Linked DNA regions of Luteolibacter sp. Y139. The protein of the gene in region 1 interacts with the protein of each later gene in a pairwise test. Links are inferred from orthologs where the notes say so. Each region holds a gene or a part of one and is shown on either strand. Other genes may lie near its edges.

Region 1 (16,753 bases):
TTCAAAGCTCGGCATCACCGGCAAGCCGCTGGTGTCACTGCACGATCACAACGAAGTACGACGTCTACCAGAGTTGCTCGATGCCGTGCGCGGTGGAGAAACAGTCGCCATCGTGACGGACGCCGGCATGCCCGCCGTCTCCGACCCCGGCTACCGCGTGGTGCAGGCATGCATCGAACAAGGCATCCCTTTCGAAGTGCTGCCCGGCCCCTCGGCCGTGCTCACCGCCCTCGTCGGCTCCGGCTTCCCGGTCCACGCCTTCCGCTTCCTCGGCTTCCTCCCCATCAAAAAGGGCAAGCGCTTGTCCGTGCTGGAAGAGTCACTCGTCACCGAAGGCACCAGCATCTTTTTCGAGTCCCCTCACCGCCTGCTCTCAACGCTGGAGCTATTGTCGGAAAAACTTCCGGAGGCACCCTGCTGCGTGGCGCGCGAGCTGACGAAGAAGTTCGAAACCTATCACCGCGGCACCGCCGCCGAGTTGTTCGCGCACTTCCAAGTCCACCCGCCCAAAGGCGAGATCGTGTTCCTCGTGAAAGGCCAGTAGTGCCCCCATCGTGGTCCGCACACTCCGTGTGCGGTAGAAGCAGTTCTCGGAGATCCCTAGCTTCGTAGCGGAATGGCTGCGCCATTCCGGCTTCTCGCGCTCCGCAACGAATCGCTACTTGCGGATCGCCCTGCAAGCCGCCCCAGCCGGAACAACGGAGTTGTTCCGCTACGGAAGCGCCCCCTAAACCACCGGCCGACACAGCACGAACGGCGACACCACCAGCGCCTCAAACTCCGGTGCCTCCTTCTCCCACTGCGCCGCATGGACCTCGCCCATCTTCACGAGGTCTCCAGCCTTCAACCACGCCTCCACCTTCGCCGACTGGTTATGCGAAATCGCCGCACCCACCTCGGTCAGCTCCAGGGTAGGGTCCACGAAATACAGCACCCCGTTCTCACAATGCGGACGAAGGTAGCTCCAGGCCACCACGCCCGTGTAACCGGAAAGCTTCTCTTCCGTGCTGCTTTCGTCCTCTCCAAGCAGGACGTATTTCATGGAGTCATCCGACCCGAAGTGCTCCGGCGCGATCATCGTGCGCCGAGCCTAGGCAGGTTCACTGAGGCACGGAAAAGTCGAAATTCCGGACCGCCTTGCCACTGACACAGAGGTGGTCCGACTTCCACTCGATGGCGACCACCGTCACCTGATAAAACCGGTCGTCGCCGGAGGAAAGCTGACCGGTCACCCCAGTCGAAAGCGGTCCGTTCGAAGTGCAAAAGCGGATCGGCGCTGACTCCGTGGTGTAGCTGACCGAGCCGGATTTCACGCTGCCATCGGGCAAGTGGACAAATGAGGGCCGGCTCTCGCGACGCCGCTCCCAATCTCCGAAGCGGAGATCCCATGCGGAAAAGAGGTTGCCGTCCGGCAATGCGAAGGCTTCGCGGTCCATGAGCGTGATACGTTGGGGAACCCGCGCCAGATTTCAAGGCAGCAGAACGACTTTTGCCGTGGACGCACCGCTTCCCCGGCTAAAATGGGGCCGCATGCCAGAGCTGCCCGAAGTCGAAACCACCCGCCGCGGGGTCGAACCCCATCTTGTCGGACGACGCGTGACAGAGGTCATCGTCCGCCACCGCGGGCTGCGGCAACCGGTCTCGGAATCACTCGATTCCATCGTTGGCGACCGTTTCACCGCCATCCGCCGGCGGGCGAAATACCTGATTCTGGACGTGAAACGCGGCGGCTCCCTGCTGATCCACCTCGGCATGTCCGGCAGCCTGCGGTTCTCCGATCCATCAGCGGATTTCAAGAAACACGACCACGTCGCGCTGACCCTCGACTCCGGAAAACAGCTTCGTTTTCACGATCCCCGACGCTTCGGCATCTACCTGCACTTGCCCGAAGGCGATCCCCTGGAACATCCCCTCCTCCGCGGCTTGGGACCGGAACCTCTCGACGACGACTTCACCACCGCCCATCTCGCGAAGGCCTGCGCCAGCCGGAATGTTGCGATCAAGCTCGCCATCATGGACCCGAAGGTCGTGGTCGGCGTCGGCAACATCTACGCCAGCGAAGCCCTCTTCCGCGCCGGGATCCTTCCAGCCACACCCGCCTCCCGCGTAACCAAGCCGCGCCTTACGAAGCTGGTGAACGCCATCCGCAAGGTCCTCGCCGAATCCATCGAACAAGGCGGCACCACCCTCCGCGATTTCCTGAACTCCGACGGCGAGCCCGGCTACTTCAGCCAGTCGCTCTTCGTCTACGAACGGAAAGGTGAACCGTGCCGCGTGTGCAGCACGCCAATCCAACACGCCGTCATGGGCCAGCGCTCCACCTACTGGTGCCCGAAGTGCCAGCGTTGAGCGGGTTTCATCTCACTTCTGCAGCACCACCCAGCGCATCACACGCGACGGACCGCCAATCGGAGCGGAAGCAATGATCTTGCCGCCTTCGATGCGCACATCCACGCCCTCGCTGGACCACGTGGTTAGATCATCGGACCACTCGGCATTGTAGTTCACGTCCGCGCGCTCGGTGGGCAGGTCGCGGGAGATTTCCATCCGCTCGACTGTGATCGCGATCGAGTCGGCAGCCACCGAGGGCCGAGTGGGATCCGTGGAGAAGGCATACTCGATTCCATCGACCATCCCGTCACCATCGCTATCCGCATCGAATGCCAGCGATTGCGAAGGATACTCGTAGGCCTGATAGGCAGCGAAGCCAGTGAGCGACGCGGACAAGGCCGAGGGCGTGACCAGCAATGCCGGGCCCCAGGCACCAGCCGTCGCGCCATACATCGGACGCAGGCGAATCTGGACCGTCTGTCCAACGACCAGCGGACGACCGGCAATGACCTCGTTCAGGGTGACGGTGGTGGCACCGGCCGCAATCGTCGTCTCCTTCGACCACAGCACTGGAGAGGGATTCGTCACGGTGATATCATCTACCCACACACCGGATTTGCTGGCGTTCCACTTGAGGTTGTTGCCGCCGGCGTTGCGAAGCGCGAAGCGGAATTTCACCGCCGTGCCCGCCCACGCGGACAGCGACACGCTCTGCCGCGTCATCGCTTTGTCGGCCTTCTTGGTGCCCGGCAAATTCCAGATCGAGGTCCAAGTATTACCACCGTCGGTCGAGAGCTCGACGTGCAAGCGATTCGTCACTGCCATCGGCCCGCGACGAGTCCAAAATTCCAAGGCACTGGTGGCGCTGGGGGTAGCATCGCGCTCCACCATGAAGAAATCTTCGGGATCGGTCAGCGTGGCGAGACCGAGCCGGAACGAACGGGCGCCGCTCTTCCGGAAGCCAGTGAGGGTGCTGAGCACCGTATACGCGGGCGAAGTCTGCGCGATAATCTGCGGCGGCGGTGCGGTCTCCGCGCCCTCCGTCCACGCACCCGCACCCGGGGCCGAGACTTCGAAGCGATAGGAAGTCGCCGCTGGATCGCCGAGGAAATTGTAGTTGGCACCGCTCACCGGCGGCGTCGTGCTGCCACTGAGTTCAAACTGGCCGCGTGGCGTGACGACCTTTGCCGCACCCCACGGGAAAGCCTTTCCACCGAGGTAGGCACGGGCACGCAGCCACCACGTCCCGGAGCCGATCGAGGTCCCGGCGGTGGTGGAATTGAAGGCGAACGAAGTAAGGCCCGAAGCCTTCACCGTGCCCCACGGCTCCAACCAATCGCCAGCGCTCACGCCAATGTCATCGATGAAGATTCCCGTCGCTGCCGTCGGGTAATCTTCATGCGCATAGAGGGACGAAGTCGGATCCGAAAGGTAGAAACGGAAGCGCACGCGCAACGGCGAGCCCGCCGAAGGCAGCGGCAGCGATGAAGCCTGGAACGCCGCGTCCGAGGTGCCGCCGCCACCGGAAATCGTGGTGAGATTGGACCACGTGAGGCCGCCATCAACGGAGCTCTCGACGGCGAGCTTCGTCGCCGGAGTCATCAACCCGCGGCGATACTGGAAGGTCAGCGCGCTGCCCGTGCCCGGCACGATCTCGCGATCGAGCTCGAAGGACTGCTGCGGCACGCCATTGATCATCGGATCGTAGCGCGTGGGAAAGGTGAGATGGAATGCCTTCGTCCCGCTCTTCGCAAAGCCTGCTACCGCAGCGAGAAAGGGATACGTCGAGCTGGCCTTCGCGATGACCTTCGGAGCCGGGCTGTCTTCCGCGCCTTCGACCCAAGTCGCTGCCTTGCGCTGGAACATGCCGGCTTCGACCTGCTCCACGCCTTCCAGGCCACTGACCTGATAGGTCGATCCCGCTGCGAGTGGCGAACTCTGCCCGGTGACCACTCCGCTTTGGTTCAAGCGCTGCGGATCGAACAACGTGACATCATAGCTGTGCACCGTCGGCACATTCTCACCCTGGATTCCTGAAACCGTGACGTGGAAGGTGGTATCGCCGGTGACCGAGAAGATCGCCGCCGAGGCCGGCACTTGCCACACGATCGAATTGTCGCCGAAGCCACTCCGGCGCGAGACCACGCTCACCGGCAGCACGTTCAGCGCCGCGTCGCGCAGCGTCACGGTCGCGGCGGAGAAGTCGGCCTTGTGATAGGACAGCGACCAGTAGGGAGAATTGTGCTCCACCGGGAAATACCCGGCTGCGGGATAGGAGTGGAAGAGAGGATCGATGTTGAAATTCGCATCGGCCGCCCGGGGCACCACATACATCGCATTCGAGGGCGGCCGCACGCTGTTCCCGCTGAAAAGTCCCGGCGTATCACCGGACGCGAAATCCGTGGACCAGTGGCACAGGAGCCAGCGGCGGTGGCCGACATCGATGTTCCAATTCGAGATGCCGACCACGTTTTCCTGCACATACGCATCGACCGCCCCGGGGCCGAAGAAACCGAGCGCCAGGTTGCCGTTCTTGTTGGCGTTCCATGCGGCAGTCGTCCAGGCGGTGTTGCTCTGCGGCGGATTGTGATTGAGGCCGCCGCTGTTCGGATAGGTCCGCGCGATCATCAGCGCCGAGCGCTGGGCCGCCGCCGCCTTCGTCGTGGAAGGATCAGGCTTATAGGTGTCCGCTTCCTGAATATTGACCGTGAACCCGGTATTCACGCGCACATCGGCAGGGACGCCGCAGAGCGCGCGGAAGTAATTCAGGCGCCGTTCGACATCGCCGGCAAAAGCCGCCGAGGTCGTTCCTTCTGCGCCCGCAGCAGTGGACGTGTAGTTGCCGGTCCAGTTGATCCGGTCGCGATAGCCTTCCGACGCCTGAAAGACGGACTGGTAGAAGGCGACGACGTTATTGCGGTTCGAGGTATCGACCTCAAAGCCACGCGTCGGGACCGGATCCGCCAGGGCACTCGCGGCCAGGCAGCTCGCGAACACGACGGAAACCGGCCAGATAAATCTGGTCGTTGGGGACAGCACGCCCCGATTTATATTTAGAAAAGCCTAACAATCAAAGGTCAATTTTTTCAAATCAACCCAGATCATCAGGCTAACTACGTGAAAATTCGTAACGCAAGGCCGAAATCCCAAAAAACGCCGCCGTTTCCGCCCGCAGCACGATTTCCCCCAGACTGGCCGGGTGGAATCCTCCACCTAGCGCCGCCTCCCCTTCCTCCGGGGTGAAATCTCCTTCCGGCCCCACCAACAGCGTCACGTCTTCCGGCGACTCGGCCGAGCGCAAGACCTCCCGGAGCGGCCGGGCTCCGTCGAAAAGCGAGGCGATGACTCTCAGGCCGGAACCGCACTGCGGAAGCCATTCAGAAAAGCTACGGGGCGGCTCCACCAACGGGAGCAGGTCCTGCCCGCACTGCTTGCAGGCTTCGAGCGCGACGCGCTGCCACTTTGAGGATTTGCGGTCGGCATCATCCGCCTCCACCTGCACCACCGTGCGCTTGGTGATCAGCGGTTGGATCGAGGCAACGCCCAGCTCCACGGCCTTCTGGACGATGAGATCCATCGTCTTCCCCTTCGGCACCGCCTGCGCCAGATGAATACGCGGCCGCAGCGGCGGGCGTTGAACTACCTCGCCGAGCGAAAGGCGTATCTCGCTCTTCGAAACATCCAGGATCTCCGCCGTGGCCGAACGCCCCGCGCCGTCGAAGACCGTGATCCGGTCGCCACGGCGCGCGCGCAGGACCTGGGCGGCATGCTTCGCCTCATCGCCGGTCAGGACGGCAGCGCCACCCCAGCATTCCGGTGCGAGGAAGAAGCGCGCCATGCCTCAGAGGTCGAAGAAGCGGCGGGCCTTTTTGAAGAAGCCCTCCTGCATCGGGGAGTTGTGCTGGCCGATCGACTCGGAGAAAGCGCGGAGCTTCTCCTGCTGATCCGAATTGAGCTTGGTCGGCACCTCCACCTGCACGCGGACGTGGAGGTCGCCCTTCTTCGGGCTGGAAAGCGCCGGCACCCCGCGGTCGCGGAGGCGGAACAGGGTCCCGCCCTGGGTGCCTGCCGGGATCTTGATCGAGGCCTTGCCGTCCAGTGTCGGCACTTCCAGCTCACCGCCGAGCGTGGCAGTGCTGAAAGGCATCGGCACCTCACAGAAGAGATCATTGCCCTCGCGCTCGAAGACATCATGCGCCTTCACGTGAAGGAACACGTAGAGGTCACCAGCCGCGCCGCCGCGGACACCCGCGTCGCCATTGCCGGTGGAGCGCAGGCGAGTGCCATCCTCCACGCCAGCCGGGATGCGGATCTTGATCCGGCTCGTCTTGTGGACGCGACCGTCGCCACCACAGGCGCCGCAGGGATCGGCCACCGATTCACCGGCGCCACGGCATTCCGGGCAGGTCGTCTGCTGGATGAAAATACCGGCCTGACGGGCAACCACGCCGCGACCACCGCAAGTGGTGCAGGCCTTGGTTCCACCACCACTCTTCGAGCCGGTGGAATTGCACGTGCCACAAGGGCCGTAGTGCTCGATCTCAAGCTCCTTTTCCGATCCGCGCGCCGCTTCCTCCAGCGTGATCTCCAGATCATAGCGCAGGTCGCTGCCACGCTGCTTGCCCGTCCGCTGGCGACGTCCGCCACCAAAAAATTCTTCGAAGCCACCACCGAAGGCACTGCCAAAGACCTGCGAGAACAGGTCCATCGGATCGTGGAAGCCACCGCCCCCACCACCTCCGCCGCCGCCACCACCGAAGGCAGCGTGGCCGAAGCGGTCATAGGCCGCGCGCTTGTCGGCATCGCTCAGCGCCTCATAGGCCTCACCGAGCTCCTTGAATTTCTCCTCAGCCTCATGGTCACCCGGGTTCTTGTCCGGGTGGAACTTCACCGCGAGCTTGCGGTAGGCCTTCTTGATCTCGTCCGCACCAGCGTCGCGGGAAACCCCGAGAATCTCGTAATAGTCTCGCTTCGTCGCCATCGTCTCAGCCTTCCTCTCCTCCGGTTTTACCCACCACCACCACCGCCGGACGCAGCAGACGATCGCGCAGCATGAAGCCGCGGCGATGCACCCGCAGCACCTTTCCGTCCTGATCGGGAGCGCAGTCTTCCTGCGAAACCGCCTCGTGGACATTCGGGTCGAAGGTCTTGCCGTCCGCCGGGATCTCCGTGACCCCTTGGGCGGAAAGGAAGTCGTTCAACTGCCGGCGGACCATGTCCATGCCGATGTAGATCATCGAGCTCTTGTCCTGCGCCGCCGCCAGCATGCCCATCTCGAAGTTATCGATCACCGGCAGCAGGTCCTCGAGCAGACCCTGGTTGGCATAGCGCATCGCCTCCTCGCGCTCGCGGGCGGAGCGCTTGCGGAAATTGTCCAGGTCAGCCGCGGTGCGCACCGCCAGTTCCTTCCACTTGAGCACATCTGCCTCCAATTCGGCGTAGGGATCCAGCTCGCCAGACGCGGCGTCGGAAAAATCCTCGTCCACCGCAGCGGCCGGCTCCTTGTCGTCCTCAGGAATCATATGCGCGCTTCCTGCCACTCCCCGGCCGGGTCGTCAACGGTTGCTTGGTAGTCAAAGGCTAGACCCGCCCTACCAAAATCACCTCAGACGGTCTTTACGCAGATGCCTGTGACACCCTTGACGCCTATCTTCAGCTTGGCCAATCCCCCTTTTGCCAAGACAGTCGTCACCTCACATGCCAGCCGATTCCCGGATTTCCGATTCCCCCCTGACCGAGCAAGACGTGCGCGACATCGTCCGCCTGCTGGGCGAGGTCATCGCGACTCCGGGAGGCTTTTCTGAAAAGCGCCGGTTCCTGATGGACGGCCTCTGCGGGCTGCTGAATGCCACCAGCTGGGCCTGGTGCATGGCGGAATTCGATCCGGACAAGCCCCCGTCGTTCATCGGCTTCGAGCACGGCGGCTGGGACGACGAACGCTTCGCCCGCTACATCGAGGCGATGAATCACCCGGACATGGAGGAAGTTACCCGGCCCTCCTCCATCGAGCTACAGGAGCGCGGCACCCACCTGACGCGGACGCTGCGTCAGATGGATCCGCCCATGCATCTGGAAAACTCCGCCGCGGGGAAGCTCTGGGAAAAAGCGGACATCGGCACCCTGCTGGTTTCCCAGCGTCCCATGGACGGTGGCGGCATCTCGGGCGTGGCGGTCTACCGCCGTCTCGGCGAACCCCACTTCAGCGAACGGGAAGCCCGCATCGCCCACATTATCCTCACCGAGGTGCCGTGGTTGCATTTCCAGTCATTCCCGGATCAGCCCGCCCGCGAGCTCGCCAGCCTCTACCCTCGCCACCGCACCGTCATGAACCTCCTCTGCGAAGGCTGGGGCAGGAAACGCATCGCCGCTCACCTGGGCCTCAGCGTGAACACCGTCCACGGCTACTCGAAGGTCATCTTCCGCCACTTCGGCGTCCATTCCCAAGCAGAGCTCATCAGCCGCCTCACCAAGGGCGATGGAGGCGACCAATAAGAAATCGGGGACACCCCGCATTTGGGTACTAGCGGCGAAATTGCGCGATGCCTACCGTCCCGTAGCGATGCGGGTCTATCGGGCAGGGACTTCTCCCCTGCCTCGCTCATGACACCAGTCTGGCTCTCCGCCCGACGGGCCCGGTCGCGAGCCATACCGCTTTGGGAACTCATAGTGGATTTGAAAAGGGGGCGACGCGGAAGATTCTGTCCGGCGATTTGTCGGCTAAACTGGATATCTGGCGAGATCTGAGATAAGGACGGCAATCGCAGTGACCATGATCCGATCTCTGTCAATTCTCGCCTTGTTGGGCCTAGCAACATTGGCACCGGTGCGGGCGCAGGATTGGCTGCCTAAGGACGCGGAAGTCTGCTATCGCTCCCAATATCAGGACGGCTTTCTTCCTGACGGGACCTACTGCCTGAAGGCGAAGATTACGAAGGAACAGTTTGAGGCGATCGTGAAGAAAGCGGGAGCGACTCCACATACCGCGAGCCGCAAGTACACCGATAACAAGGCTTGGTTGAGCTGGGGCGCGGAGCGCGGGCGTGATTTGAAACTCATTAAGGGAAAGGCGCGCTGGGATCCGGAGGATGATCTTGCCACCACTTTTGTCCGCCAGGAGAAGGATACCTAGGAGTATCTGAAATACGAAGGCGGGTTCCTCTACTACAAGACACTTAACCACTAGCAGCGCAGTGGCGATTCACCCTAACCACTCCAAGATCGCCTCCGCCGTCTTCTCGGAGATCCCGGGAATCGCCGCGATGTCCTTCGCGCTCGCCTTCCGGATCCGATCCACGCTGCCGAACTTCGCCAACAGCGCCTGTTTCTTCTTCGGCGAAACCGCAGGGCAGTCGTCTAACAAGCTCTCCTTCATCCGCCGCCGGTAGAGCAGCGCGTTGTACCCGTTGGCAAAGCGGTGAGCCTCATCCCGAATACGCTGGAGAAGCTTCAACGCACCACGATCATGCGGAATGAGCAGCGGGTCGCTCTCCCCGGGGAAGAAGACCTCTTCCCGCTGCTTGGCCAAGCCAATCACCGGCAAGTCGTGCAAACCTAACTGTTGGAGCTCCCGCATCGCCGAGGAAAGCTGCCCCTTGCCACCGTCCACGATCACCAGATCCGGCAGCACGATCTTCGCCCGACCCTCCTTCGCCAAACGACGCTGGATCTCCACCGGATCCTCCTGCGACTCTGCGAGATCGGGATTGGCGGAATAGTTCTCTCCCAGAATCCGTGAGTATCGCCTGCGAATCACCTCCGCCATCGAGGCGAAGTCATCCTGCCCCTCCACCGTCCGGATCCGGTAACGCCGATAGTTCTGATTGTCCGGCGCGCCATTGGTGAAGCGCACCATCGAGGCCACAATGTGATTCGAAGAGACGTTGGAAATATCGAAGCACTCCATCACCCGCGGCGGCCCTTGCAGGCCCAGCGCTTCGCCCAAATCAGCCAAGTCCTCCGTCGGCTTCACCGTCGTCGGCACCCCGCGCCCCCGGGTGAACTGCCGGGTCGGATTGAGCGTCTTCCGGAGATTGTCGACCACGTCCCGGAGCAGCGCCGCCTTCTCGAAATCGAGCCGCTCCGCCGCCTTCGCCATGTCGGCCTCGAGATCGGAGAAAATCTCACGCCGTCCCCTACCCTCCAGCACCAGGCATGCCTCATCGATCCGGGCCAGGTAGGCATCCCGGGTGATCCGCAGGATACACGGCGCCGAGCAGTTCCGGATGATGTCCGCGTTGCAGTGCTTGTAGTCATTCTCACCCGGATTCAGCGGCCGGCACGCACGCAGCCCGAACTTCCGGTTGATCCACGAAATCGTCGCCCGCAGCGCCCCGGAGTGGGCGAAGGGCCCAAAGTAACGCGCCCCATCGTCCTTTTTCATCCGGGTCAGCACGAACCGCGGCCACGGCTCGGACGGCTGGACCTTCACCAGCAGGAACCGCTTGTCGTCCCGGAAAGCGACATTGTAGCGGGGCCGGTAGTCCTTGATCAGCTTCCCTTCCAGCAGCAGCGACTCGGCCTCGTTCCGGACCGTGTGGAACTCGAAGTCGGCGATCGTGTCGATCAGCGCCCGGGTTTTCAGGTCGGCCCGGGTTTTCCGGGACGCGAGGAAATACGAGGACATCCGCTTCCGTAGATCGCGCGCCTTGCCGACATAGATGATCGAGCCGAGGCGGTCCTTCATCAGGTACACGCCCGGCTGATGGGGAACTTCCCGGAGCTTTTCCTTCAATCCCGCCGCGGCCACGCCCCGAAATGGACATCCACCCGAGAATTCCGCAACCGCCAACTCCGCCCCGCCGTGCTTGCGTCCCCCGGGCTGGCCGTTAAGCTCCGCGAACTTTCATGATCCGGCACACGAAGATTCTCGGGGCGGTCCTGTTCGCCATGGCCGGCCTGCCGGCTTGGGCGCAAGAAGCGTCCGCCACGCCGCCGAAGCAGGAAATGGACTTTATGCAGGTCTTCAAGGCGGGCGGCGTCATGATGCCCGCGCTGGCCGTCCTCTCGGTGCTGACCGTGGTGCTGATCCTCCTCTACATGATGATCCTGCGCCGCAATGCCGTGGTCAGCGACCGCTTCATGAACCAGGCGGAGGCCCTCATCCGCCGGAATGATTTCCTCGGCCTGATCGGCTACTGCAAGCGCCGCAACGAGTGCATCTCCCAGATCACCGAGCGGGCCCTGGAGTTCATGACCCGGAATAGCGGAGCCACCTTCTCCGAGGTCCGCGACGTCGCCGAGGCCGAGGGCTCGCGCCAGGCCAGCATGCTCACCACCCGCGTCTCCTACCTCGCCGACATCGGGGCCATCGCGCCGATGATCGGACTGCTCGGCACGGTCATCGGGATGATCCGGTCGTTCATCCAGGTCTCGGATGGCGGCTTCCAGGGGGCCCGCCAGATGGCCTTCGCCGGCGGGGTGTCGGAAGCGTTGATCGCCACCGCCTCGGGTCTGGCGATCGCCCTGCCTGCGCTGATTTTCTACGCGTTTTTCCGCGGCAAGGTGCAGAAGCTCATTTCGGATCTCGAAGGGGCCGCCACCCATTTGATGGCCATCCTGAGAGCCCAGGTGGACCGCCACAATACCCAGCCTGCCCAGGGCGGAACCCCCAGCCGCCGGGTCTCCCGCGGCGAGGATTTCGCGATGCCGACGCCGTCTCCTCTGGGCGATGACCGCCCGGACCTCCACGGCATCTGATTGATCCGCGCCCCGCCCGATGAAATTCCGCAACCACAAGATGCCCCCGGCCGAGCTCCAGCTCGCGCCGATGCTGGACGTCGTCTTCCAGTTGCTGATCTTCTTCCTCGTCAGCTTCGAGTTCCAGCGCTCCGAGCAGGACATGAAGGTCTCCGTCCCCAGCGCCCAGGAAGGCGCGGACTCGAAGCGCGCCCTCGGCGAGATCATCGTCAACGTCCGCGCCACCGGCGAGGTCGTCGTGGAAGGCCAGACGATGACCCAGGCCCAGCTCAAGGAGAAGCTCTCCGCCATCGCCGCCCTCCACAAGAACCAGCCGATCAGGCTGCGCGGCGACGCCAAGTGCGAGTACCAGACCATCGTCGAGGTCATCGACACCTGCCAGAAAGCGGGCATCTGGAACATTTCCTTCGCCACCCAGCGGAAGTCGGAAAAATAGGGCCAAAAGGCCGGCCCGGCGGTGAAAACCCCGCCTTGGCAAAGACCGTAAACCACGCGATGCTCCGCGCCGTGGTGAACATCCGAACCGTCCTCTGCCTGATCGCCGCAGGCACCGTGCAAGCCCAGGAGCCTGCTCCGCAGCCGCCGCGTGCCGAGCCGGTCGATCCTTCGCTGAACGCCGATCCCGGCGAGGACTTTTACCAGCACGGCCGGAACCTCTATGAGGCCGCCAAGCGCGCCACCGATCTGGACCAGCGCGTCGCCGGCTTCGAGCGCGCCATCGACGTCTTCTCGCGCTACCTCAACCAGTTCCCCAACCACGCCAACGCGGAAGCCGCGCAGTGGTATCTCGGCGAAAGCTATTTCAAGGCCGGCCGCATCGAGGACGCCAAGCGTTGCTACAACAACGTCCTTCGCAACTTCCCCAAGGGCAAATACGCCTCTGCCGCCGCCTTCATGCTGGCGGTGGATCATTTCAACAACCGCCAGTATGCGCTCGCAGCCCCGCTGTTCGAGAAGATGGCCGCGGCGGCACAGTCTCCAGCGGATCGCCAGCGCGCGCTCTTCCACGCAGGTTTCTCCTACGAACTCCACGGCCGCACCCGCGAGGCCATGGACTACTACCGCAAGGTCATCGATGACCCGGACAAGCCGAACCTCTTCATCGAAAAGAGCCAGCTCTACCTCGGCCGCCTGCTCTCACGCGCCGAGAAGCTCGATGAAGCACTTCCGCTGCTCGACAAGGTGGTGATGTCCCGCACCGCCACTCCCGACCTGCGCGGCCCCGCCGCCATCGAAGCCGGTGCCATCGCCGCCAAGCAAGGCAACGCTGAACTCTCGGACAAGTACCTGCGAATGGCACTCGATACCCCCGGCCTGGAGAAATTCCGCCCGGACGCCCAGATCGCGCTGATGAAGACGCGCTTCGACCGCAAGGCATACGCGGACGTGATCCAAGTCTACCGCCAGAGCGCGGAAAAAGCTCAGGGCGAACAAGAAGCCCTGCGCCTCATGCTGGCCGGCCGCTCCTACATGGAACTCGATAAGAACGTCGAGGCCCTGGAAGTGTTCCGCGAGGTCGAGAAGATGATGCTGCCGAACAACAGCTTCGCCTTCGAGGCGAACTACCTGCGGCTGCTCTGCTTCTTCCGGATCGAGGGCCACCACGTGCCAGAGCAGGTGGACGCCTTCCTGCAGCTCTATCAGAAGAATCGCCCGCGCGATCCGAAGATCCACTCCGCCCTCCTCATGAAGGCGGAGACCCTTCTCAGCGACAAGAAGGCGGCAGACGCTGCCAAAGTTTACAACGAGATCGATGGCTCCCTGCTCTCAACCGAGAACCGCAAGGGCTACCTCTACAACCGCGCCCGCTGCCAGCTCCTCTCCGAAGACCCGCAGGGAGCCGTCCGCTCCTTGAGCGACTTCATCACCTCGTTCCCGGACGACAAGCGCGCCGGTTCCGCCCTGCTCCTGCGGGCCGGGGCGTATCGCGACGCTGGCGAGCCAAACAAGGCGCTGGCGGACTACGACAAGGTCCGTGGCCAGCAAACCGATGACGAGTCCCGCATGCTCGCCCTCATCGAGTCCGCGGACATCTGCAAGCAGGAGGGCAAGCTGGACGACATGATCACCCGCTATCGGGCCTTCCTCGAAACGTTCCCGAAGGCCGCCGACACCCGCAAGGCGAAGGCCAACTACTGGCTCGCCTGGGGTCTCGTCAAAACCGAGCGCGTGAAGGACGCCGTCCCCTATGCCGAGGCAGCCCGCAAGCTGGACTCGAAGACCTATGGCAAGAACGCCGGCACCCTGCTCGCGCTCGCCCACTGGTCGCTCCAGAATCCGGAAGCCGTCTGCGCCGAGGTGGACCGCGCCATCGAGGAGCAGAATGTCGTCTCCCTGCCTGACCAGCTGATCTCGTGGGCGGCCATGCAGGCCTTCAGCTCGAATCGCTTCGAACAGGCCGCCCGCTTCTACGATCTGGTCGCGGATCAGGATGACCCACGCACCACGCCGAAGGAAATCTGGCGGAATTTTGGCAAGGCCCTGCTCGCCGCCCACAAGGCGGAGGCTGCGCTGCCAGCGATCAACAACGCCCTCGAGGTCGAAGAGAATCCCAGCTGGAAGACCGATGGCCTCTTGGACAAGGCCAAGGCCCTGTTCGCGCTGAACAAGCTCGATGATGCACTGCAGGTCGTCGAAGAATGCCAGCTGCTCCGTCCCGAAGGTCGCGTCAATGCGGGCATCCGCATCACCAAGGGCGATATCCTGATGAAGAAGAACGACCCGGCCGCGGCGGTGAATGAATACGTCGCCGTGGCGGTATTCCTCAGCGATGATGATCGCCAGTTGAAGCCCGAGGTGCTTTGGAAACTCGAAGAAGCTCTCAAGAAGAAGGGCGATGCTGCGGACGCGGAGAAATACCGCCTGGAGCGCGAGAAGAAATACCCCGGCTGGAACCCTCCGGGGAAGTAAGGTTCGCGAAACGAGAAATCGACCTCTCCATGATCTCCGGAAGCCCGCCAATGCCTTGGCGGGCTTTTCGTTGTCATACATCCGGCCGGGCGAAAAGCACCGGCATCAGGCTCAAGAAATTCCGTGCACGAGGCTCTTTCGAACCGTTTCAAGCTTGTCAGTTAGAACAGATGCTCCAAGTTACGAGACGAACCCATACCCGGATCTTTCTCCGATGCAGAGTTTTCTAACCGAACACGGCATAGCCACCTCCCTCACTCTCGGTGCCGTCGGACTGGCGGGCGCATTTCTCCTGATCCGGATGGTCAATTCCTGCTCGGCAGGAAATGACCGCATGGCCGAGATTGCCGGAGCCGTGCAGGAAGGGGCCAAAGCCTATCTTCATCGTCAGGTGCTCACCATTTCGGTGATCGCGGTGCTGCTTGTCATCGCCATCGGCTATCTTCGGGACACCTATACAGCTCTCGGCTTCGTGCTGGGCGCCGTGTGTTCCCTCGCCGCAGGCTACATCGGCATGATGATCGCTGTCCGCGCCAACGTCCGCACCGCGCAGGCTGCCTCGGAAAGCCCTCACGCTGCCCTGCGAGTTGCCTTCAATGGCGGCGCGGTCACCGGGCTCCTCGTAGTCGGACTCGGCCTGCTTTCGGTGGGCCTCTTCTACAAGATCGTACTCGAATACAGCGGCGAGGTGAAGATCGCCATCAACTCGCTGATCGGCCTCGCCCTCGGCAGCTCGTTGATCAGCGTTTTCGCCCGGCTCGGCGGCGGGATCTATACGAAAGCTGCCGACGTCGGCGCGGACCTCGTTGGCAAGATCGAGCAGAACCTTCAGGAAGACGACCCGCGCAATCCCGCCACCATCGCGGACAACGTAGGCGACAATGTCGGCGACTGTGCCGGCATGGCCGCGGACGTTTTCGAAACCTATGCAGTGAGCCTCATCGGAGCCGTGCTGGTCGCTTTCCTTACTACCCATGGCGCGTCGGAGGCAGCCCTGATTTATCCCTTCGTCATTTGCGGCGTATCGATCATCGGCGCGCTGTTAGGCATCGCCTTCGTCAATGTCGTGCGCATCTCCCCCACCAAGGCCTTGGTCGGCGGAGTGGTCATCAGCGGCATCGTTTCCGCCGCGCTCTTGAAGCCAGTCACGGATTCCATGTTCCCGCAGGCCATCGCGTTCTCGGGCACGGGCAAGCTGGTCGAAGCATCCGCTCTCTTCACCTGCGTGCTGGTCGGCATCGTCCTGACCTTCGCCACGGTGATGATCACGAATTACTACACTTCCACCGCACACCGACCGGTGAGGCGTATCGCCGAAGCCTGCAATACCGGCCACGCGACGAACATCATCGCCGGTATCAGCACCGGCCACCACGCCACCGTCTTGCCCGTGCTCTGCATCGCCGCCTCCATCTGGATGTGCTACACGCAGGCCGGCCTCTACGGCATCGCCATCGCAGTCGTCAGCATGCTTAGCCTCTCCGGCATCATCATCTCGCTCGATGCCTTCGGCCCCATCACCGACAACGCCGGCGGCATCGCCGTGATGAGCGGTCTCGATCCCTCCGTCCGCAAGATCACCGACGAACTCGATGCCGTGGGCAACACCATGAAGGCCGTCACCAAGGGCTACGCCATCGCTTCCGCTGGTCTCGCCGCCATGGTGCTCTTCGGCTCCTACGTCGAGGAGCTCAAGGCCCACCTCGGCCATGACTTCGTGTTCGACCTGATGGACCCGCGGGTGATGATCGGCCTCTTCATCGGCGGCCTGCTCCCCTTCTCCTTCACCGCCTACGCCATGGACGCCGTCGGAAGT
Region 2 (6,182 bases), on another replicon or contig:
CCGGTGGTGGAGCCGGTCCGGCACCTGACGTGGACGTCGAGTCCCCCGAGTCCGGCCCATCCGAACCCCGCCAAGCCAAGGGCAAGGTCGTGGAAGCCGAAGTCGTCGATAAATAACCAATTCCCGCGTGATTGACGCCCGGTCTTCCGGGCGTCAATCACGCGTCTCCGCAACAAGCCCTTTTCGATTTTTTCTACCCCTTTCCGGGCCACCCACACGGTCCGGCATTCCAACCAACCGAAACCAAACCAAAGAACACATGGCTACCATCAAACCACTCGGTCAACGCGTGCTCGTGAAGCGCATCGACGCCGAAGCGATCTCCGCCGGCGGCATCGTGCTGCCTGACACCGCCAAGGAAAAGCCGCAGGAAGCGGAAGTCCTCAGCCTCGGCACCGGCGGCAAGGATGAAGATGGCAAGACCATCGAGTTCACCGTGAAGGTGGGCGACAAGGTCCTTATCTCCAAGTACGGCGGCACCGAAGTCAAAGTCGACGGCCAGGAAGTGCTGATCATTTCCGAGTCCGACATCCTTGGCATCGTCGCCTGATCCCGCTCCCAGAACTCAACTTTCTACTTTCAACCACACCATGGCCAAACAACTCCAATTCGACGAATCCGCCCGCCAGGCCCTTCTGCGCGGTGTCGAGAAGCTCGCCCGCGCCGTCAAGGCAACCCTCGGACCTGCCGGTCGCAATGTCATCCTCGACAAGAAGTTCGGCTCCCCGACTATCACCAAGGACGGTGTCTCCGTCGCCAAGGAGATCGAGCTTGAGTGCCCCTATGAAAACATGGGCGCCCAGCTGATCCGCGAAGTCTCCAGCCGCACCTCCGACATCGCCGGTGACGGCACCACCACCGCCACCGTGCTTGCCGAAGCCATCTACAAGGAAGGCCTCCGCAACGTCACCGCCGGTGCCAACCCGATCAGCCTGCAGCGCGGCATCATGAAGGCCACCGAGGCCATCGTCGCCCAGCTCAAGGTCATCTCCAAGGAAGTCAACGACACCAAGGAAATCGCCCAGGTCGCCACCGTCTCCGCCAACTGGGACACCACCATCGGCAACATCATCGCCGATGCCATGGACAAGGTCGGCAAGGACGGCACCATCACCGTGGAAGAAGCCAAGGGCATCGAGACCACCCTCGACGTGGTCGAAGGCATGCAGTTCGACAAGGGCTACCTCAGCCCCTACTTCGTGACCGATGCGGAGAGCATGGAAGTCGTGCTCGATAACGCTTACCTCCTCATCAACGAGAAGAAGATCTCGTCCCTCAAGGACATGCTTCCTCTCCTCGAGAAGGTCGCCAAGACCGGCCGCCCGCTCCTCATCATCGCCGAAGACGTCGAAGGTGAAGCCCTTGCCACCCTCGTGGTGAACAAGCTCCGCGGCATCCTCAACATCGCTGCCGTCAAGGCTCCTGGCTTCGGCGACCGCCGCAAGGCCATGCTCGAAGACCTCGCCATCCTCACCGGCGGCAAGGTCATCACCGAAGACCTCGGCATCAAGCTCGAGTCCGTCGAGCTCGCCGACCTCGGCACCGCCAAGCGCATCACCATCTCGAAGGAAGCCACCACCATCGTTGAAGGTGCCGGCACCAGCGAAAGCATCACCGGCCGCGTCAATCAGATCCGCCGCCAGATCGAAGACACCACCAGCGACTACGACCGCGAGAAGCTCCAGGAGCGCCTCGCCAAGCTCGCCGGCGGCGTCGCCGTCATCAACGTCGGTGCTGCCACCGAGACCGAGATGAAGGAAAAGAAGGCCCGCGTGGAAGACGCCCTGCACGCCACCCGCGCTGCGGTGGAAGAAGGCATCGTCGCAGGCGGTGGTACCGCCCTGATCCGCGCCCAGGCCGCCGTGGGTGACCTCGGCCTCGCCGGTGACGAGAAGACCGGTGCCGGCATCGTGGCTCGCGCCATCGAAGCCCCGCTCCGCCAGCTCGCCGCCAATGCCGGCCGCGAAGGCGCTCTCATCGTCGAGAACGTCAAGACCAACAAGGAAGGCCACGGCTACAACGTCGCCACCGACAAGTATGAGGACCTCATCGCCTCCGGCGTTGTCGACCCGACCAAGGTGACCCGTTCCGCCCTGCAGAACGCTGCCTCGATCGCCGGCCTGCTCCTCACCACTGAGGCGCTCATCACCGAGATCAAGGAAGAGAAGCCCGCCGGCGGCGGTGGCCACGGCCACGACCACGGCATGGGCGACTACTAAGATGGCCGCGGCCCCAAAGCCGCAAGCCATTCGCCAAATTCAAAAGCCGGACGGGAAACCGTCCGGCTTTTCTTTTACCGGGACCGCGGGATTCATCCCGCCCGATTCCTCCGAGGAACGCCATCACCGCTTGAGCCGCTCCTGCAATCCTACCCCAGCCAAAACCAAAACGACGAAGTCGCATCCGCTACAAAGCCACGAACGCACCCTTCCACAAAAGAAAAGCCAGACGGTTTCCCGTCCGGCTCTGAAATGAAATGATGGTTTGCAGCAGAAGGCCGCAGTGGGCGAATCAAGCCCCCGGCTTCTTCTCCGGATCCACGAATTCCTCCACCGCCCGGAAATCGAGCCGCTTGGTCGTCGGATTGATGAAGAAGAAAACATACGAGCGGTTCTTTGGCTCCAGCGGCCAGCGGGTCGTGCTCAGCGCGCGGTCGCCTTCCTTCTCACGGACGCCGAAGCCCACGTCGTAGTACTTGATCTCATCCTCGCCCTTCGCGCCCTTCGGCTTCAGCGATTTGCCATTGCCAGGCGGCAGGATGAAGGTCGCGGTGCCCACGTAGCCCACGATCGGCTTGTCGGCGTGATTGTAGAAGTAGACGTCGCCAGCTCCGAACGATGGATCACTGGCGGGCATCACGACCGCACTGTAGCCGGTCGCGGCGGGGAACAGCAGCACCACGAATTCCTTGCCCTCCGCAGGCAGGGTCACCGTGGCGAGCGAGACGGCCTTGCCCGTCGCCTGCTTCAGGCTGAAGGCCCGGGCAGGCGCCGCCTGCGGTTCGGAGACGAAGTTGACCGGCAGGTCGAAGGGCGAGGACTTCGCTTCCGCCGTGGCCATCACCACTTGGCCGAGATCGGCGGGCGCGCGTTCGGCCAGGAAGCGGACTTTGACATCGCCGCCTTTGGAGGACTCCTGGGCCGGAGCCACGGCAGCGAACAGCAGGGCGAATAGGGTTACGAGACGCATCATGGAAACGGGTTATCAAACTTCGTCCGGGTGAAGCCAGCGGAATGCCGTCATTTCGTAGCGGCGGCCGAAGCTCTTGTTGATTGCCTTCAGGCTGGCGATGGTAGCCTCGGGGGCATCGGCAGAACTCACGAAGTCCCTGCTGCGCTCCACGGTCGCTTCGCACCACGCCCGGGCCAGCACCTTGCCATCCTTGTCCACGCTCTCGCCATAGGCACGAATGATGAAGCTGTCGGAGCGGGCAGACAGGATCGGCGCGATCGGCGTCAGGATATCGGCTTGCTTGACGATTCCCGGCATCCCGTAGCCCGCAGTACCTTGCTCGGCTTCCGGGAAAGCAAAGCGTGACGTGACCGTCGTCGACATGCCGCGGTTGCCTTCTTTCCAACCGGAGTTGATGTCCACGTCGTTCGAGTCCAGCGCACTCTGGATCGCACCGGCACGGGCCAGCGCCTTGTCGCTTCCCGGACGGCGGTTCACAAAATCGGAGAGCGAAAGGAACGGGCCGCGCTTGCGGACTTCCTTCACGATCGCCTTGGCGAGTTGCTCGATCTCCCCTTCGGTGAGCACCCGGCGACCATTCCACTGCTTGCTATCGGCCAGGTTGGCGGCGTCGCCTTTCGGATCCGCGATCTCGGACGTCGGCGAAAACAGGCCGGTCACCGGAATCCCGTTTTCATCGGCACCCGAGACGGACTCCTTGCCATCCTGGGTGCGGACCACGATGCCGCGACCCTTTAGACCACCCAGCAAGGCCTTCCACGCTTCTACCGAGGTGGAATTTACGTTGAACATGCCATCCACCCGGATCAGCGAGGCTGCCAGCTGGATTGCCGTTTCAGTGGGGGTAGAGCCGGAGAAAAGCTTGGTCAGCAGACCATTGACCTCGGCACCACCGGTCTCCGGCAGATAGCGCACCGTCGGCAGCTTCGCGGTGCTTTCGAGGAATTCCTGGGCCACCTGGCGCTGGTTGCGCTTCTTGGTAGTGTAGGTGGCCCGATCCTGCGGCGAAATCCCGGAGAAGAACCAATCATCCCACAGGTTGAGATTCGCCAGGTAGGAGTGGTCGGCCAGCGGACGTCCGCCGGTGAGCGAGCTTTCGGTCTGGCCTGGTGCCAGCACTGATGGAGCCATCGAGTTGCCGATCGCGTGGGAGATCTGCGGCAGCATCGGCTCCCGGGCGCTGAGGGACGCGTAGCCGTCCTTCGGCTTGAGGATCTCGAAGCCATTGGCGCAGGAATGCTGCAAGGCGGCCAGCGAAACGGCCGGCTCCCTCGGGATCGAGTGGGTGGTCACAAAGGGGCTGCCGGTGTCTTGGTTCAGACCACCGCCGAAGAACCCGTGGACACCGTCACTGGAATCCAGGAAGCGGTTTTTCCATCCAAGCAGCGGCTCCACCACGAATTCGTAGGGCAGCATGTCGCGCTCCTTCTGGCTCAGGTCGTAGAAATCGGTGTGATGGGCGCGAGGATTGAAGCGGCTGAGATAGCGGGTGCGCGCCGCCGGATCGGTACTGGCCTCGGTCTTGGCATTGTACGAGATCATCATGATCGGCGCCTTGCTGGTGAGCGCTCCTGCAGCCAGCGGACGGCCCATCGCCTCGGTGATCTCCTTGAAGACCTCGGGACGCTGCGTGGCATTCAGCCGCTGATTGGTCGGCTTGGTTCCCGGGTCCGTCTTCTGCCGCGGCGCATCGCTCGGCTTGATCCGCTTGTTGCCGTAGTCGAAGTCCACATACAGGCCGCCATAGCCTAGGCTCGGACCATCTTCCTTCCGATCGTAGCCGATGTAGAGTTCGTTGTGCGTGGTCGAGAAGTGCCGGGAATGGTCAGTCCAGCCCTTGGGCACACTGCCGCTGCCATTGGCGGTGCCCGCGGTGAGCGTATTGGCCTTGGCGCGGTATTTGACCGTGGAACCGGACGGGACGTTGATGGTCATCAGCACATCCTTCCCGGAGGCGTCGGTCGCACCCGTCTTGGCTTTCAGCGGGTAGCGCAGCCCCTTGGCGGGGTTGAATCCCGCCTTGAGCTTCAGCTGGTGAGTGACCTTGCCCTGGGTGAGCGTGGTGGTTTCCTGGGACAGCTTGATCACCTCGCCCGGCTTGAAAACCAGCTGCTGGGTCTCTCCTGCATTCACCGAAAGGTAATTGCTGTCGCTGTCGGAGAACGACTGGATGATGGGACACGTATAGGTCTGCGTCCCGACAGTGACGATGAGATCGTAGGGAATCCCGAAGTACTTCATCGTGAAGAAGGACGAGGTCGGGATCACCACCGGCACATCAAGTGGATTCCACAAGGTGATAAGGGGATCCGCCACGATCTGGAGCTGGTTTTCAGCCTGGCCCGCTGCATTGGTCGCGCCCACGGTCATCAGCGAAAGGATCATCTGTGAGCTGACGACAACCGGCATCTTGTAGTGGAACTCGTCGTCCGCCGCACAGGCTGCCGCGCCGCTGTCGAGCGTGAGGTAGGGAGTGGTGGTGCTGCCGGTCAGGGTGCCACCGCTGGTATACTTGAAGCTGCCGCTGGTCTTCAGTTCCTTGCAGAGGTTGTAGTAGCACCACAGCTCATAGAGGTTGATGCCATTCTCCGAACCGACCTTGTAGAGGACGTTGGCCGCGTTGGTGGTGGCGAGACGGCTGCTCGCGGTGGTAGCGGGCAGCTCGAGCCTCATCGAGAGATCCTTGCGGAAGCCACCGCTGCGCTGGTTCGTCAGCAGGCCAGTCGAGAAAGGCGCGATGTCGTGGAAGAGACCGCGCGGAGCATGGGGATCCGACGCGAGGAACCCGGACTGCTGCCAATCCGTCATCATCGCCACCTTGGGATCCTTCAGATCCAGCTTGGCGAAAGGCTTCTTGGTGCCGTCGGAAGCGAATTCCACCGCATTCCGCGGTGCTCCGTGCAGCGTCGAGCGGGTCGCCGCAATCGAGGCGTCCTCGGAAACCGGCGGCGTGGCCATTGCGGCCTTGGTCCCCTGGTCACCAGTCCACC

The links.
Region 2: the proteins of grpE (region 1) and groL interact in binary tests that used the Escherichia coli proteins (3 or more experiments, as listed by UniProt). The link is inferred for Luteolibacter sp. Y139 from one-to-one orthologs.

Annotation. Positions count from the first base shown.
Region 1 is NZ_JBBUKT010000001.1:153,049-169,801, forward strand. What follows is about bases 6,086-9,077. They hold grpE (nucleotide exchange factor GrpE), read right to left. Parts: upstream 7,854-9,077; coding sequence 7,317-7,853; downstream 6,086-7,316. Other genes in these bases: WKV53_RS00680 (16S rRNA (uracil(1498)-N(3))-methyltransferase), read right to left, coding at 6,086-6,169; dnaJ (molecular chaperone DnaJ), read right to left, coding at 6,173-7,312; WKV53_RS00695 (helix-turn-helix transcriptional regulator), read left to right, coding at 8,029-8,823. In the rest of the region: rsmI (16S rRNA (cytidine(1402)-2'-O)-methyltransferase), read left to right, coding at 1-544; WKV53_RS00660 (DUF2288 family protein), read right to left, coding at 728-1,042; WKV53_RS00665 (hypothetical protein), read right to left, coding at 1,101-1,436; mutM (bifunctional DNA-formamidopyrimidine glycosylase/DNA-(apurinic or apyrimidinic site) lyase), read left to right, coding at 1,531-2,349; WKV53_RS00675 (hypothetical protein), read right to left, coding at 2,362-5,328; more of WKV53_RS00680, read right to left, coding at 5,441-6,085; WKV53_RS00700 (hypothetical protein), read left to right, coding at 9,101-9,460; WKV53_RS00705 (excinuclease ABC subunit UvrC), read right to left, coding at 9,530-11,077; WKV53_RS00710 (MotA/TolQ/ExbB proton channel family protein), read left to right, coding at 11,176-12,027; WKV53_RS00715 (ExbD/TolR family protein), read left to right, coding at 12,047-12,463; WKV53_RS00720 (tetratricopeptide repeat protein), read left to right, coding at 12,523-14,937; WKV53_RS00725 (sodium-translocating pyrophosphatase), read left to right, coding at 15,152-16,753. UniProt on the Escherichia coli protein: Participates actively in the response to hyperosmotic and heat shock by preventing the aggregation of stress-denatured proteins, in association with DnaK and GrpE. It is the nucleotide exchange factor for DnaK and may function as a thermosensor.
Region 2 is NZ_JBBUKT010000004.1:296,327-302,508, reverse strand. Bases 1-2,904 are described here. They hold groL (chaperonin GroEL), read left to right. Parts: upstream 1-590; coding sequence 591-2,219; downstream 2,220-2,904. Other genes in these bases: WKV53_RS12405 (hypothetical protein), read right to left, coding at 2,512-2,904; WKV53_RS12415 (co-chaperone GroES), read left to right, coding at 260-550; dnaK (molecular chaperone DnaK), read left to right, coding at 1-116. Also shown: more of WKV53_RS12405, read right to left, coding at 2,905-3,192; WKV53_RS12400 (helix-hairpin-helix domain-containing protein), read right to left, coding at 3,205-6,182.